DNA from 2 places in the Hydrogenophaga soli genome. Region 2 is predicted to be linked to the other one. Evidence: riboswitches for the same ligand, from Rfam matches in the RefSeq annotation. Region 2 holds a riboswitch; the other holds the start of a gene.

Region 1 (7,402 bases), on a different contig from region 2:
CCAGCACGCGCTGGCGGACGAAGGTGGCGGCCTCGCAGTCGTGCGGCAGCTGTTCGTTGTGCTTGACGGTGCGGGCCTGGGGGCCCGCGCTGCCCCGCCCGTCTTCCCAGGGGGCCTGGGCCAGCAGGCTGCGGATGCGGGTGAGGTCGTCCGCCGACAGGATGTGGGGCAGCGTGAGCAGCATGGTGGCATCAGAACTTGATGTTGGCCGTGACTTGCAGCGTGCGCCCGGCTCCGGGGATGTAGTGGCCGGTGTAGAGCTGGTCGCCATACAGCTTGTTGGTGGCGTTGGTCAGGTTGGCCTTGAGGGTGAGCTTGTCGGGAATCCAGGCGTATTCGGCCATCAGGTCGATGGTGGCCCAGCCCGGCACTTCCCAGCCGGGGTTGCGGTTGGGCGTCTGGCGGCCCCGGAAGTTGACGCCCGCACCCACCCGCCACAGCGGGGTGAGGGCGTAGGTGGTCCACACCGAGCCGGAGTGGTAGGGCGTGAGGCTGGGGCGGGTGCCCTGGCCTTCGGAGCCCGCCACGCCAATGTCGATCTTGGCCACCGGCATCCACACGTAGTTGGCAAACACCTCCCACTGCGGGGTGATGCGCCCGGCCACTTCAGCCTCCAGGCCGGCCACATGGCGCTTGCCCGACAGGGTGACCAGGCTGCTGTCCGGGTCGGTGTTGCGCTCGTGCAGCTTGGTGGAGCGGAAAGCGGCAAACCGGGTGGTCCACTGCTTGTTGGCCGATTCCAGCTTCACGCCCACTTCCATGTTGATGCTCTGCTCCGGCGGCACGTTGACGTTGGCTGAGCTGAGGGAATACGCGTCGCCCGAGGTGTTGAACGAGGTGGCCGCGCTGGCGTACCAGGTGGTCAGTTCGCTGGGCTGGTACAGCGCGCCAATGCGCTTGCTCCACTCCGACACCTTCATGCGGTAGTGGGTGGTGGTGACGGGGCCTGCCGCGGTGGTGGGGATGGCAAAGCTGTCGTAGTCGCCCGTCAGGCTGTCAAAGCGCAGCCCGGCCAGCAGCTTCCAGGTGGGGCTGAGTTGCACCATGTCCTGGGCGTACACGCCATAGCCCTTGGATTTGTAGCGGCTGGTCTGGCGCAGCACACGGCTGCCTTCGTCCACCCAGTTGCTGCTGGTGACGCCACCCACCGTGGTGGTGGCCTTGGTGGGCACCACGCCGCCTTGGGCCGCGGTGCGCGCGCCATACACCACCTTGTCTTCCTGGGCAAAGTCCACCCCGGCCAGCACCTCGTGCCGCAGGCCACCGGCGTTGAACTTGCCGCTGTAGTCGGACTGGATGTACAACGTGTCCAGGTTCTGCACCTTGAGCTGATTGCCCCGGTTCAGCACGGTGCTGGGGCCAAAGGTGTCCAGCCCTGCGGCCTTGCCACCGGGTTGGGCCGAGGCGGCGGCAAAGCGGATGGTGGAAGCGCGCATGTCCCGCTCGTACTGGCCCTTGCGCACCTTGGTGACGAGTTCGTTCTCGCGGTCAAAACGGTGGGTGTGGGTGAAGCCCACGGTGTTGGCGCTGCCGTGGTTGCGGTCGCTGTCCATGCCTCGGTAGGTTTTTGGGTCCAGCGGCAGGTAGGTGGCGGTGCTGGCCGCGGCGGTGGCGGTGGGGCGAATCCACGGGAGCCCATAGTTGATGCCGTTGCGGTTTTCCAGGCTGAAGAAGCTGGCCGAGAACTCGTCCCGTTCGCCAATGCCCCAGCGGTAGGTGCCGGCAATGCCGTGTTTGTCGATGCGGTTGCCCGCGCCGTCGTTGTCGGCGGTGTTGACCATGGCGTTGAGGCGCAGCGCGGCGCTGTCGCCGGTTTTCAGGTTGAAGTCGCCCACCACCCGCTTGAGGTTGTGGCTGCCCACGGTCACGTCCACCTGGTGTTCGTCGATCAGGCGCGCCGCCTTGTTGACCATGTTGACCGCACCGCCGGTGGAGCCGCGCCCGAACAGCATGGACGCCGAGCCGCGCATCACCTCCACCCGGTCGAAGTTGAAGGTGTCGCGCTCGTAGAAGGCGGGGTCGCGCATGCCGTCCACAAACACGTCGCCCGAGCCTTGCAGCGAAAAGCCGCGCAGCTTGATGTCTTCTTCCCCGCCCTCGGCGGCCTGGAAGCTGATGCCGCCGGTGGTGGCCAGCACCTCTTTCAGGGTGTCCAGGTTGCGGTCGTCCATCACCTTTTCGGTCACCACGGTGACGGACTGCGGCACGTCGCGCAGCAGCTGTTTGCCTTTGCCGATGGTGACCTCGGTGGCGCGCACGCTGTCCTTGCCCTCGGGGGCTTCGGCGGCTTCCTTCACCACCACAGTGGACAGGGTCTTGTCCGCGGGCGCGGTCTGGGCCATGGCCGTGACCGACCCGGCCAGCAGCAACGCACCCAAGGGCAGCAGGGTGGTGTTGATTGCTATTTTTTCAGTAGCTGCTTGCGCTTTTTTTGAAAGCGCTGGAGCCGATTTTTTCTTGAATTTTTGGGTGTGTCGCATGGTGCAGTGGCCTCAGAAGTTGCTGGCTGGCTGATGCACACCACACCCCACCCGTGACGGCGGGTGAACGGCGGGACACTGGCTGGCTGGAAGGCCTCCATTGTCTCATTCAAATGAGAATAAATCTTGTTTGTGCGGTTTTTAAATGCGAATGTTTCTCAACTGTGATGCAAAATGACCACACCGTCGGGCCCATCCCAAGGCCTGCTGATCCACTCATTGACATCGGAGACCGTCATGACCCTTTCGCTGTGCAATCCGTTGGCCGACACCTTGCACCCAGACGCAGGCGGGCCGTCGCCACTTGGGGGGACGGGTGAGGACCTGGAGCACCTGCTGCTCATCCGGCGTCTGGCTGCTCTGCAACAACGCGTCAGCCAACTGGTGTTGAGCTACGAAGCCCAATTGGCCCACTGGAAGCACCAGCTCATGCGCCAAAGCGTGCGTTTGATGCTGGAGCGCACCCGGGCAGATTGGGGCCTGGTGGTCACCCCCAGGCCTGAGCACGCACCGCGCCAGGGTGCGCAGCAGGTGCTGGTGCAAGCCCAGGCAAGGGCCGTGGTGTGCCGCACGGGTTGCCAGATGGACGGCGACCACTGGCGACAGGGCGACCAATGCCGCCTGAGCGGGCAGGACTGCGCCGATTCAGCGTGAGCGCCAGCCCGCCACCGCCAGCGCCGCCCAGCCCAGCATGAGGCAGGTGCCGCCCATCGGCACCACATACACCGACGGCCCGCTGTGGATGCCCGCCAGGATGCGCAGCCCGTACAGCCCGCCCGCAAACCCCAGTGCGCCCAGCACAAACAGGCCCCCGGCCAGGTTCAACCAGCGCGACGGTGCCTGGCGCTGGGCCAGCGCCACGCCCAGCAGGGCCAGCGCATGCACCAGCAGGTACTGGTTGGCCGTGTTGGCGCGGCTGACGGCCACGGCCAGTTCATCGGCCGGGACCAGGGCGGGCAGGCCGTGTGTGCTCCAGGCGGCCACAGCCACCCCCACGGTGCCCAACAGGCCGGAAAGGGTCATCCAAAGGCGATGCATGGGTGAATGCTCCTGAAAAGGGATGGATTTTTGCAAATCAAAACTGGACTTTACGCTTTTGAACAAAGCGCAAGCAGCTAGCAATTTTGAGCCGCGTCGTGCCTCAGTGTGGTCAATGCCAAGCCGCAATCTGCTCAATCCCGCTGAACGGGGTGACCACGGCTGTGAAAATGAATGCTGTTGCTCACGCCTGTTGGAAAACGGAGTGCAGGCGTCATCCTGTGGGGCTCGGAAGCGCTGCCTGGTGCGGCTCGGCGGCGATGGCATCAGGCACAAGAAAATGGCACTTGTGTCCTCCAATCAACCCGACGTTGAAAGGCCCCCATGGCATCGCTTCCCACGAAGCTTTTGAAAGACGTGTACTGGTCTTTCGCCGAGCCGGTTCCGCTTTCGCCCGAAGCCTTGGTTGCCGTGGTGCGCGAATACGCCGTTGAACTTGAACTGCCGGATGGCTCGTCAACCCTGCTGCAGCCACTGCCGTTTGCCGATGTCCGCATCCGTTATGCCCACAGCGACCGCACCGAAGGTGGTGAATGGTGCGAGGTCACTCAGGCGCTTCGGGTGGTTGCACCGCCAGCCAACCTGCTCACGGGCGCAGACCTGCTGTGGGAGCTGCATGTTGCTTGTCATTCGACGGTCGGGGCCGACGATCGCCACTGCTTTGAGGGCTTTGAGCGGGTGTCCCCGCCGGGCGGTGGTGGGGCTGCGGAGTACGAGGTCATCTTGGGCAGCTGAATCGCACGTTCGCCCCGCGGATCGTGTAACGCCGCTTTGGCGCGGATTCCTCGGTGTGTGAACCAAGGGAGAGATTTTTGATGAAAAAATGGCACCTACCGCTTTCATAAAAAGCGCAGGGTGCTATGAAAATTGATGTTCTGGATGGGTGCCAGCCCGGCCCGCACCATGCGCAGGCGGCCCGGGTGGGCGTCGGGCAGGATGGTCAGGCCCAGCCTGCGGGCCATGGCCACCATGGCGGGGTGGCCGTGTTCACACACCAGGGTGGCGGGGGGCGGTTGGTGGGCACCCCCCAGGGCCGCAGCCAGCAGGGCGGTGCCCATGCCCTGCCGACGGGCGGCGGGCAGCACGGTGAGCGCCAGTTCATGCACCGCGTCCGCGCCCGTGGGGGCCAGCTGCAGCAGGCCCAGCAGGCCGGTGTCACCCGGTCCCCAGGCCCCCAGCCACAGCCCGTGGTCCAGGCGCACCTGCTGCGCCCAGGCCATCACCCGCTCGTCGCTCATCGGCAGGCCGAAGCGTTGGTAGCGGTCGTTGGCGTCCAGGGCCAGCACATGCAGCAGGCAGGCGCTGCGGTGGCCCGGACCCAGCACGCCCAGGTCAGTCGTCCACCGACACATACACCAAGCCCGCAGAGGTGCACAGGTGGCGCTGGCCGCTGGTGGGCGATTCAGCCCACAGCTCGGCCTGCACGTGGACCGAACGCCGCCCCACGCGGCTGACCTGCGCCAACACCTCCACCACGTCGCCCACGCGGGCGGGGGCCACAAAGTCCATGCGCTCGCTGCTGGCCATCACCACGGTGCGGCGCACCTGGCGGGTGGCGGCCACAAAACCGGCCTTGGCCAGCCAGGCCATGGCCGGACTCCCGTGCAGGATGCCCCGGTGGTTGGCGTGGCCGGGAAACACGATTTCGGCCACCCGCACCCGGCCGGGCTCGGTGGTTGGTGCCTCGGGGTCAGCTGGGGGCGTGGGCGGCGAGGTGGGGGCCGATGCGGCCTGGGTCACCATGACGAATTCGCCCGACAGGCAGCGGGTGCGCTGCCCGCTCAGCAGGTCTTCCGCCACCAGTTCGGTGGCCACGGTCACCGAGCGGCGGCCTTGCTTCAGCACATGGGCGGTGCATTCCACCAGATGGCCCGCCGGGGCGGGGGCGGCAAAGTCCAGCCGACTGACCGCCGCCGTGACCACGCTGCCACGCAGCACCTGGCTGCCGCGGATGAAGGCCAGCCGGTCCAGCATGGCCAGGGCCGCGCCGCCAAACAGCGTGCCATGGTGGTTGGACTGGTCGGGCCACACCATGTCCACCGCAGCCCAGGGCTGCCAGGAGGGTTCGGGCGGCCCGGGCGGGGTCGGGGGCGTGGGGGCGGTCGGGGTGTTGGCGTCGGGTGCGCAGGGGGGTAGGCAGGGGATGGTGGTCAAGCTCAGGTCCTCCAACAGGGGTCATGGAGGGGCAAGGGCTGGCCAACATCGTTCGCGCGCAGACACGCCCGCCGTGCCCGGCCAAAGGGGGCCGTGCACCGCGGAACAAACGACACTCGCACAGGGACACCCCGCCCCAAACACAGGTCACATCACCTCGGGGCAGGTCTCCTGGCTCTCGGGTCGTTGTCGTGCTGTCGGCCTTCCCGGCCTTGGGGCCAGTGGCATGGATGGACAGCGGACTCGCCGATCACAGTTGCGGGGGCAGCCACAGCTTGGGTTGGGGTTCCAACCGTTCTGTCGTTCCCTTTTCATTTTTGCCGTTGAGCAAAAAACCGCGAGGTGAATTCAGTGTATCAGTGGCCCCTGGCCGGGCAGGGGTCGGCGCGCTTGTGGCAGAGTGCGGCTGTTTTCACAAGGGAATGGCCCAATGTTCAAATTCCTGACCGCCTGGCGGTCCCGCCCAGCCCACACGCCTTCGGTGGAGGCCATGCTGAACCAGCCCACCGACAACGCCGAACAAACCCTGGCCCTGCTGGCCAAGACCTTTGTGCTGGACCAGCAGCGCCGCGAGGCCGAGGTGCGCCGCGCCGCGCGCTTCCGCCGTTGGATGGTGGGCTCGCTGGTGGTGGGCTCGCTGGCCGTGTACGCCGTGCTGGCGGCCAAGGCCCTGCTGCCGCTGCCAGGGGTGACGGCCACCGAGCCTTCGGTGGGCCTGGTGCGGGTGGAGGGGCAGATCAGCGCCACCGCCAAGCTGGCCTCGGCCGAGAAGGTAGGGGCCGCCCTCAAACGCGCCTTTGAAGACGAGCGGGTGCAGCGCGTGGTGCTGTACATCGACTCGCCCGGCGGTGCCCCGGTGGAGGCCGAACGCATCATGGACGCCGTGGCCCAGCTGCGGGTCAAGCACCCCAAGCCGGTGCAGGCCGTCATTGGCAACCTGGGAGCCTCTGCCGGGTACATGGTGGCCTTGTCGGCTGACGACATCGTCAGCGCCAAATACTCGCTGGTGGGCTCGGTGGGGGCCATCTTGCAAAGCTGGGACGTGCATCGCGTGCTGGAAAAGTACGACGTCAAGGCCAAAACCTACGCCTCGGGCCACCTCAAAGGCATGCTCAACCCCTTCGAGCCCACCACCCCCGAAGCCGAGGCCAAGGCCCAGGGTCTGGTGGACGAAATGGGCCGCCAGTTTGCCCACCTGCTGACCGAGCGCCGCGGGGCCAAGCTGAAGCAGCCGCCCGAGTCGTACACCAGCGGTGAGGTGTGGGGCGGCCAGGAGGCCCTGGCCCTGGGCCTGGTGGACCGCAACGCCACGCTGGAGGTGTTGATGGCCGAACAGCCCGACCTGAAACTGGTGGACTTTGGCCCCTTCGACCGCAAACCCGGCTGGCTGCCCAGCTGGTTGCAGTCCCTGGCACGCGGGGCCGACGCCCTGGGCACCCTGGCCGATGCCTTGCCCGCAGCGCGTGGTGCTGGAAACCTTGAATGAAATTGGCCTCTGTCGCTTTTAAATCAAGCGCAAGCAGCTACTGAATTGATAGTGTCTGTGTGAAAGCCCCCGACCCCCGCCACGCACCCCCCATTCCCGCCTACCTGCGCGAAACCTACCCCTGGGCCTACCTGACGCCGCGTGCGGTGCGGGTGTTCGAGCGGCAATGGCTGGTCAACCTCATCCTGTGGGGCCAGTTCGCCCGCCTGCGGGACGCGGCGCTGGACGCGCTGACCCCGGCCCT
Region 2 (7,402 bases):
CGGCCCGGCAGTTCGGTGGCGCGGCAGGCACCGGCCAAGGCGCTGGCCACGTGTTTGAGCGCCTGGTCGCCCACGTCGTGGCCGTGGGTGTCGTTGATGGCCTTGAAATGGTCGATGTCCGCCACCGCCACGGCCAGCGCCATGGTGCCTTGCTGGGCACGGCGAAAGCGCTGCTCGCCCGCCTGGGCCAGGGTGCGGCGGTTGGCCAGGCCGGTCAGGTGGTCGGTGCTGGCGGCATGTTCCCACTGTCGGCGCACCCGTTCCGAGCACATCAGCAAAAAGGCGGTGGTGCCCACCACCGGCAACACGCCCAGCAGCATGGGGGTGGCCAGGTTGACCCAGCTGGTGTCGGTCATGACGGTGGGAATGGTCTGCCCACCCAGGGCCACAAACACCACCCCGCGCACGGCCACAAACGCCGCTGCTACCCCGAAGATGGCGGCCAGCACGCGGCGGCTGATGGCCTGCTCATGCCGGGCCTTCAGCAGCGTGAGGCAGCACGCGGCAAACAGGAACAACCAGCACAGGGTGATGGCCACCACCCGCACCCCAATGATGGGTTGCACCAGTGTGAACCACAGCACCACCCCAAGCCCCAGGCCAAAGGGCAGCAGCATCCACCAGCGGTCGGGCAGGCCGTCAAACTGCCGCAGCGAACGCCAGTAGCCGGTGAAGCCCAGCAGCGTGAGCCCGTTGGCCACGGGCAGCACAAACCCGTCGGGCAACTGGCCCAGGGTGAGGAGGGTGAGGGCGCTGCCCGCAATCAGCAGGGAGCTGATGCGCCAGGTCTTGGCGCTGGGTTGCAGGGCGGGGAGGATGTCGCTGTGCATCAGGCCCAGCACCCCGCCATTGGCGAGGACCATGAGTGCCCCCAGGGCAAACGCGGTTTCAGGGCTCATCGCAGTGCAGAGGAGGTTTCAGGTTGAAAAAAAAGGACCCACCGGGGTCCTTCTTTGGTTGCATGGGAACACAAGGGGTCCCAGGCGGCAGGTCACTTCAGGTGGCTGCTGATCATCTTGGTCATTTCGAACATGGAGGCCTGGGCCTTGCCGAAGATTTCCTTCAGCTTGGCGTCGGCGTTGATCATGCGCTTGTTGACCGCGTCTTGCAGCTTGTTCTTCTTGATGTATTCCCACACCTTCTTGGTGACTTCGGTGCGGGGCAGGGCGTCCTTGCCGATGATGGCGGCCAGCTTGGCGCTGGGGGTCAGCGGCTTCATGAAGGCGGCGTTGGGGGTGCGCTTGGCGGCGGGGGCTGCGGCCTTCTTGGCAGGAGCAGCGGCCTTCTTGGCGGGGGCTGCGGCCTTCTTGGCTGCGGGTGCAGCGGCTTTCTTTGCTGCGGGTGCTGCAGCCTTCGTGGCCGGAGCGGCCGCTTTCTTCACTGCAGGAGCTGCCGCTTTTTTGGCGGGTGCAGCCGCCTTTTTGGCGGGTGCAGCGGCGGTCTTTGCAGGGGCCTTTTTAGCAGTTGCCATGGTCGTCGATCCTCGTTAAGTGTTGGTGTTCAACCAGTGCCTCGCACGTCTGGTGTCACTGGCTGCCGGCCATGCTAATTCAGAACAAAGGCCATTCCAAGCCGAATGCGTCAGGCGGAGCCTCATTTTTCCCTCTGTGCGCCCTTGCTGTGCAGGTGAAAACAACACTTTGCACGCCATGCCCTGCCCAGGTGCGTGGGGGTGCAGGGGAAAATGTTCTTCCTCATCACCTTTTCATCTGCATTTGCACAGGGGTTTCTCGGCATGTCCACAGCCACTTCTCCACTGAACACGGCGTTTTCCACCTGCGATATCTGTGATGCCCACAAGGCCGATGTGTCGGGGCGTTTTCGCGTGTTGCCACCGGTGTTCCACAGCTACGGCGCGTTGTCGCGCTTCTGCGGTCCGGTGGTCACCGTCAAGTGCCATGAAGACAACACGCCCGTCAAGGCCGCGGTGGAAAGCGAAGGCCAGGGCCGCGTGCTGGTGGTCGATGGCGGCGGTTCATTGCGCCGTGCACTGCTGGGCGGTAACCTGGCCGCTGCTGCAGCCCGCAACGGCTGGGCGGGCGTGGTGGTGGACGGTTGTGTGCGTGACCTGGCCGAGCTGCGTGCGGCGAACACCGGCATCCGTGCCCTGGCCCTCAACCCCATGCCCACCGACCGCAAGCAACCGGGGCTGAGCAACGTGGGGGTGCAAATCCAAGGCGTGTGGGTGCACCCAGGCGACTGGCTGTATGCCGACGAGGACGGCATGGTGGTGTCCGACCACAACCTGTTGGCGGACTGAAACCCCTGCGGGGGAGGCGCCGCAGGGGGGCTGGGCGGCTGCGCGGCTCAGCCCGTGAGGCCGCGCCAGCACATGTACGCGGCCAGCAGGTACAGCACGCTGGCAAACACCCGCTTGAGCTGCTTCACCGGCAGCGCGTGGGCAGCCTTGACGCCCAGCGGGGCCATCAGCACGCTGGCACTGGCAATGACCACCAGCGCGGGCAGGTAAACGTAGCCCAGCGAGCCCTCGGGCAGCCCTTGCACCGACTGACCCGACACCACGTAACCCACGGCATTGGCCAGCGCAATCGGAAAGCCCAGCGCGGCGCTGGTGGCCACGGCGTTGTGCATGGCCACGTTGCACCAGGTCATGAAGGGCACGCTGACAAAACCGCCACCGGCCCCCACCAGGCCGGACAGGAAACCAATGGCCCCACCGGCCCCCAGCAGGCCGCCGGTGCCGGGCAGGGTGCGCGAGGCGGCGGGTTTTTTGTCGATCAGCATCTGCGTGGCGGAAAAGCTCACAAAAGCTGCAAAGAACAGGGCCAGCCACGAGCCTTTGAGCACGGCAAACACCCCCATGCTGGCCAGCATGGCGCCCAGCACGATGCCGGGGGCCAGGCCCTTGACGATGTCCCAGCGCACGGCGCCGCGCTTGTGGTGCGCCCGCACGCTGGAGATGGAGGTGAACACGATGGTGGCCATGGAGGTGGCGATGGCCATCTTGACGGCCAGATCGGCCCCCACGCCGCGCGAACCCAAAATGAAGGTGATGAACGGCACCATCAGCATGCCGCCCCCAATGCCCAGCAGGCCCGCCAGAAAGCCGGTGCACAGGCCCAGTGCCACCAGTTCGAGGACCAGCATGGGTTCGATCATCATGGGGGAAAAGAGGAGGGGGAGGGTGTCTGCAGGGGCCGGGTCGCAGCCTGAACCGGGGGTTCAGGTGGGCGAGGTCAGAGGGGCTTCGGGTTCATCTGACGCGAGATGATCACACCAGCCCGACGATGTTCCAAGCCCGTGCTCTAAGAGCATTGGTTCAAGGACATTAAAACCCGACAGCCTGCAGACGGTTCGCATTGTAGCGATGCAAACCGTGTTCTGCCGGTGCGTCAGAGCAGCCGTCCGTCGGCATCCATGGCGCGGTCGATGCGGCCGATGAGTTCGGTCATGACCTTTTCCGCGGTGTCACCCAGGTCCACCTGGGGCACGGGCGAGGTGGGGCTTGGGGCCACAACGCGCTGGGCACTGGCCTCGGCCTGGGTCCGAACCTGCTGTTGCAGATCGCTCAACTCGAACGCGAGGTTGAGCGAGGCCAGCACGGCAATGCGGTCGCGGGCCTTGACCTTGCCCGCGTCGCGGATCTTGCACATGGCCGCGTCCACCTTGCTGACGGCCTGCATCATCAGGGCCTCGCCCCCTTCGGGGCAGGACAGCAGGTAGCCCTGGCCCATGATCTGGACTTCGATTTGCTTCATGAAGAGGACGGATCGGATGACGAGGGGCTCACCCCGGTCTCAGAGGCCGCGGTGAGGCGCTCCAGCAGGGTGACGATGCGGGCACGGGCGGCGGCCAGTTTGGAGCGCAGCAGGTCGCGTTCGGCCTGCAGGGAATCGACCTCGGTCCTGAGCAGCTCGTTGGTGCGTTGAAGCTCCTCATGCCGCAGCAGCAACCGGTCGATGCGGTCGGCCAGTTGGGCAAAAGTGTGGGTGTCGGACATGGTGCCGCGATTGTAGGTGCGTCCGCCTAGAATGCCGGGTGTTGGTGCTCGCGGCCTCGTTCAGGGGCGGCAGTTCAACGGGAAGCTGGGGGGCCGAAGGCCGTGCATCACGCACGCGCTGCTCAGGCCTAACCAGCGCTGCCCCCGCAACGGTAAGTGGACGGACCGTGTGCTGGCCTGATGGCTGGCCCCGCTCCCGCTTTCATCCACCGGCCACTGGGTGGGTGTTGTGCCTGACACAGCACCCCCTGGGAAGGCGATGAAGGTTGTTCCACCAGCCCGGATACCGGCCAACAAGGCGGTGGTGCGCCCCAGGCGTGCCGCCATGAAGCCCAAGTACCGTCGGGGAAGGCGGGAAGGGTGTCTTGTGTTGGATTCTTTTCCATGTTGTCTGTCTTGTCGGGGGTGCGCCGCACCCCTTCTTCCGTGGCTGTGCTCAGCCTGTTGACCCGCTGCACCGTGTGCGCGGCTGTGGCCGGGGGCTTGTCCCCGTTGGCGCTGGCTCAATCAGGGGTGTTGGCCCCGGTGGTGGTGACCGCCGCCCGCACCGCCCAGCCGCTGACCGATGTGGTGTCCGACGTCAGCCTGATCGACCGCGACACGCTGGACCGCTTTGCCAACGCCAGCCTGGGCGATGTGCTGTCCACCCTGCCGGGCGTGGAGCTCAGCCGCAACGGCGGCCCCACGGCCACCACCAGCCTGTTTGTGCGCGGGGCCGACACCCGCCACACCGTGCTGCTGATCGACGGTGTGCGGGTGGATTCCCAGTCCACCGGCGGCGCGGCCTGGCAGGCCCTGGCGCTGGAGCACATCGACCACATCGAGGTGCTGCGCGGCCCCGCGGCGGCCATTTATGGCTCTGACGCCATTGGTGGCGTGGTGCAGGTGTTCACCCGCAAGGGGGAGGCGGGCTTCCACCCCAACGTCAGCGTGGGTGTGGGCAGCCACGGCACGCGCAACGCCAGTGCCCAGTTGTCGGGGGCGCAAGGGGCCTGGGACTACGCCCTGGGCCTCACGCGTGAAACCAGCGACGGCTTCAACATCCAGCCCAGCGGCAACCCCGACCGCGATGGCTACCGCAAGACCAACGGCCTGGCCCGCCTGGGCCTGCAAGCCAATGCCGACCACCGCTTCGAAGCCCTGTGGACCAGCAGCGAAGCCAACACCGGCTACGACGCCTATGCCTCCAAGGTGGACGACCGCGCCCTGCAAGACCTGCGCACCCTGGCGCTGTCGTGGCAGGCCCGCTGGTCCGACGTGTGGACCAGCCGGGTCGGTTTCACCCGCGGGCTGGACCGCTACGAAACCACCCCTTCGGCCTATGTGACCGACACCCAGGTGGACACCTGGTTGTGGCACAACCAATGGCAGCAGGGGGGCCACCAGCTCACGGCGGCGCTGGAGCGGCGGCAAGACCGGCTGCTCAACGGCTCCACCACCCCGCAGCTCAACGACCGCAGCCAGAACGCGCTGGCCCTGGGCTATGGCTTCAAGCAGGGTGACCACGCCGTGCAGGCCAACCTGCGCCACGACGACGACAGCGAGTTTGGGCGCCACACCACCGGCAGCCTGGCCTATGCCCTGGCGCTGGCCCCGCACTGGCGGGTGACCGCGTCGGCAGGCACCGCTTTCCGGGCGCCCACGCTGTTCCACCGTTTCAGCATCTACGGCATGCCCAGCCTGCGTCCCGAAGAGTCGCGCAACCTGGAGCTGGCCCTGAAGTACGCCGCGCAGGGCAGCAGCGTGTCGGTCACCGCCTACCGCAACCGGCTGACCAACCTCATCAACTACGTGTCTGGCCCTGGCAGCTGTGCCAACGGCGTGGGGGCCTTCCCCGGCTGTTATGGCAACGTGGGCAAGGCCACGCTGCAAGGCGTGACGCTGGCCGCCGCCACCCGCGTGGCCGCTGGGGTGCCGGGTGGGGTGGGGCTGAACGCTTCGATCGACCTGCAAAACCCGCGCGACGACACCACGGGCCGCACCCTGGCCCGCCGCTCCAAACGTGTGGCCAAGTTGGGGGCCGACCTGCGCGTGGCCGGTTGGACCCTGGGGGCCGAAACCCAATGGCACAGCAGCCGCTTCGACCAGCCCAGCGGCACCGCCCGCCTGGCCGGGTACGGCGTGGTCAACCTGTCGGCCAGCACCCGCCTTGCGCCGCAGTGGACGCTGGTGGCCCGGGTGGACAACCTGGGCGACAAGGCCTACCAGACCGCCCGTGGCTATGCCACCCCGGGCCGGACCGCCTACCTGGGCGTGAGCTGGACGGGCCTGTGATGCGCAGCGCCGCCGTGCTCATGGTCGCCGCCCCGGCGTCGGGTCAGGGCAAGACCACCGTCACCGCGGCGTTGGCGCGGCTGCACGCCCGCGCCGGGCGACGGGTGCGGGTGTTCAAGTGTGGCCCCGACTTTTTGGACCCCTACTGGCACCGCCTGGCCAGCGGGGCTCCGGTGCACCAGATCGACCTGTGGATGACCGGCGAAGCCGACATCCGCCAGCGCCTGCACGCCGCCACACAAGAGGCCGACCTGGTGCTGCTGGAGGGCGTCATGGGCCTGTACGACGGCGACCCCAGTGCCGCCGAACTGGCCCGCCGCTTTGGCGTGCCCGTGCTGGCGGTGGTGGACGCCTCGTCCATGGCGCAGACCTTCGGGGCCCTGGCCCACGGCCTGCGCCACTACCAGGCGGCCAGCCACGGCCCGCTGCCCTGGGCCGGGGTGCTGGCCAACCGCGTGGGCAGCGAGCGCCATGCCGACATGCTGCAACAGGCGGTGGCCCCCGAAGACTGGCTGGGCGCCCTCATGCGCAGCACCGAACTGGCCTTGCCCGAACGCCACCTGGGCCTGGTGGCCGCCCACGAACTGCCCGACGCCCTGGCCCGCCTGGACGCCGCCGCCGACCGCCTGCTGTCCACCCCGCTGGGGCGCATGAGCCCGGCGGAACTGGCCCAGCGTTTTCCCCATGGGGTGGGTATCAAAACAGGAGCTGCTTGCGCTTTTTCTGAAAGCGCTGGAGGCCAATTTGATGCAGAAAACCAGCCCCTGGCCGGGCGCACCGTGGCCGTGGCCCGCGACGCGGCGCTGTGCTTCATCTACGACGCCAACCTGGACACCCTGCGCCAGCTGGGGGCCGAGTTGGCCTTCTTCTCGCCGCTGGCCGACGCCGCGCTGCCCCCGTGCGACGCGGTGTGGCTGCCCGGCGGCTACCCCGAGTTGCACGCCGCCACCCTGTCGGCCAACCACGCGCTGCGCGACGCCCTGCGGACCCATGCGGCGCAGGGCAAACCCGTGTGGGCCGAGTGCGGCGGCATGATGCTGCTGTTCGATACCCTGGTGGACAAAGCCGGCGTCAGCCATGCCATGTGGGGCCTGCTGCCCGGCACCGTGCGCCTGCAGGCCCGGTTGGCCGCCTTGGGGCCGCAGCAACTGGCCCTGGGCGCTGGCA

Evidence for each region. Region 2 has a riboswitch for cobalamin ahead of ACYVB7_RS13810 (TonB-dependent receptor family protein). Riboswitches for the same ligand answer to the same signal wherever they lie in the genome.
Region 1: it holds a riboswitch for cobalamin, as region 2 does, so the genes downstream of both, ACYVB7_RS16185 (acyl-CoA thioesterase) here and ACYVB7_RS13810 (TonB-dependent receptor family protein) in region 2, are expected to answer to the same signal.

The regions. Positions count from the first base shown of each region.
Region 1 is NZ_BAAHAK010000009.1:128,075-135,476, forward strand. Features, by position in the region: gene ACYVB7_RS16155 (PKHD-type hydroxylase) at 1-184, opposite strand, end outside; gene ACYVB7_RS16160 (TonB-dependent receptor) at 192-2,480, opposite strand; gene ACYVB7_RS16165 (hypothetical protein) at 2,718-3,134, shown strand; gene ACYVB7_RS16170 (DUF423 domain-containing protein) at 3,126-3,503, opposite strand; gene ACYVB7_RS16175 (hypothetical protein) at 3,843-4,253, shown strand; gene ACYVB7_RS16180 (GNAT family N-acetyltransferase) at 4,358-4,843, opposite strand; gene ACYVB7_RS16185 (acyl-CoA thioesterase) at 4,851-5,672, opposite strand; cobalamin riboswitch at 5,817-6,027, opposite strand; gene ACYVB7_RS16190 (S49 family peptidase) at 6,103-7,158, shown strand; gene rquA (rhodoquinone biosynthesis methyltransferase RquA) at 7,218-7,402, shown strand, end outside.
Region 2 is NZ_BAAHAK010000007.1:143,246-150,647, reverse strand. Features, by position in the region: gene ACYVB7_RS13840 (GGDEF domain-containing protein) at 1-899, opposite strand, end outside; gene ACYVB7_RS13835 (SWIB/MDM2 domain-containing protein) at 992-1,471, opposite strand; gene rraA (ribonuclease E activity regulator RraA) at 1,736-2,260, shown strand; gene ACYVB7_RS13825 (sulfite exporter TauE/SafE family protein) at 2,308-3,123, opposite strand; gene ACYVB7_RS13820 (cell division protein ZapA) at 3,354-3,719, opposite strand; gene ACYVB7_RS13815 (DUF904 domain-containing protein) at 3,716-3,961, opposite strand; cobalamin riboswitch at 3,988-4,270, shown strand; gene ACYVB7_RS13810 (TonB-dependent receptor family protein) at 4,346-6,235, shown strand; gene ACYVB7_RS13805 (cobyrinate a,c-diamide synthase) at 6,235-7,402, shown strand, end outside.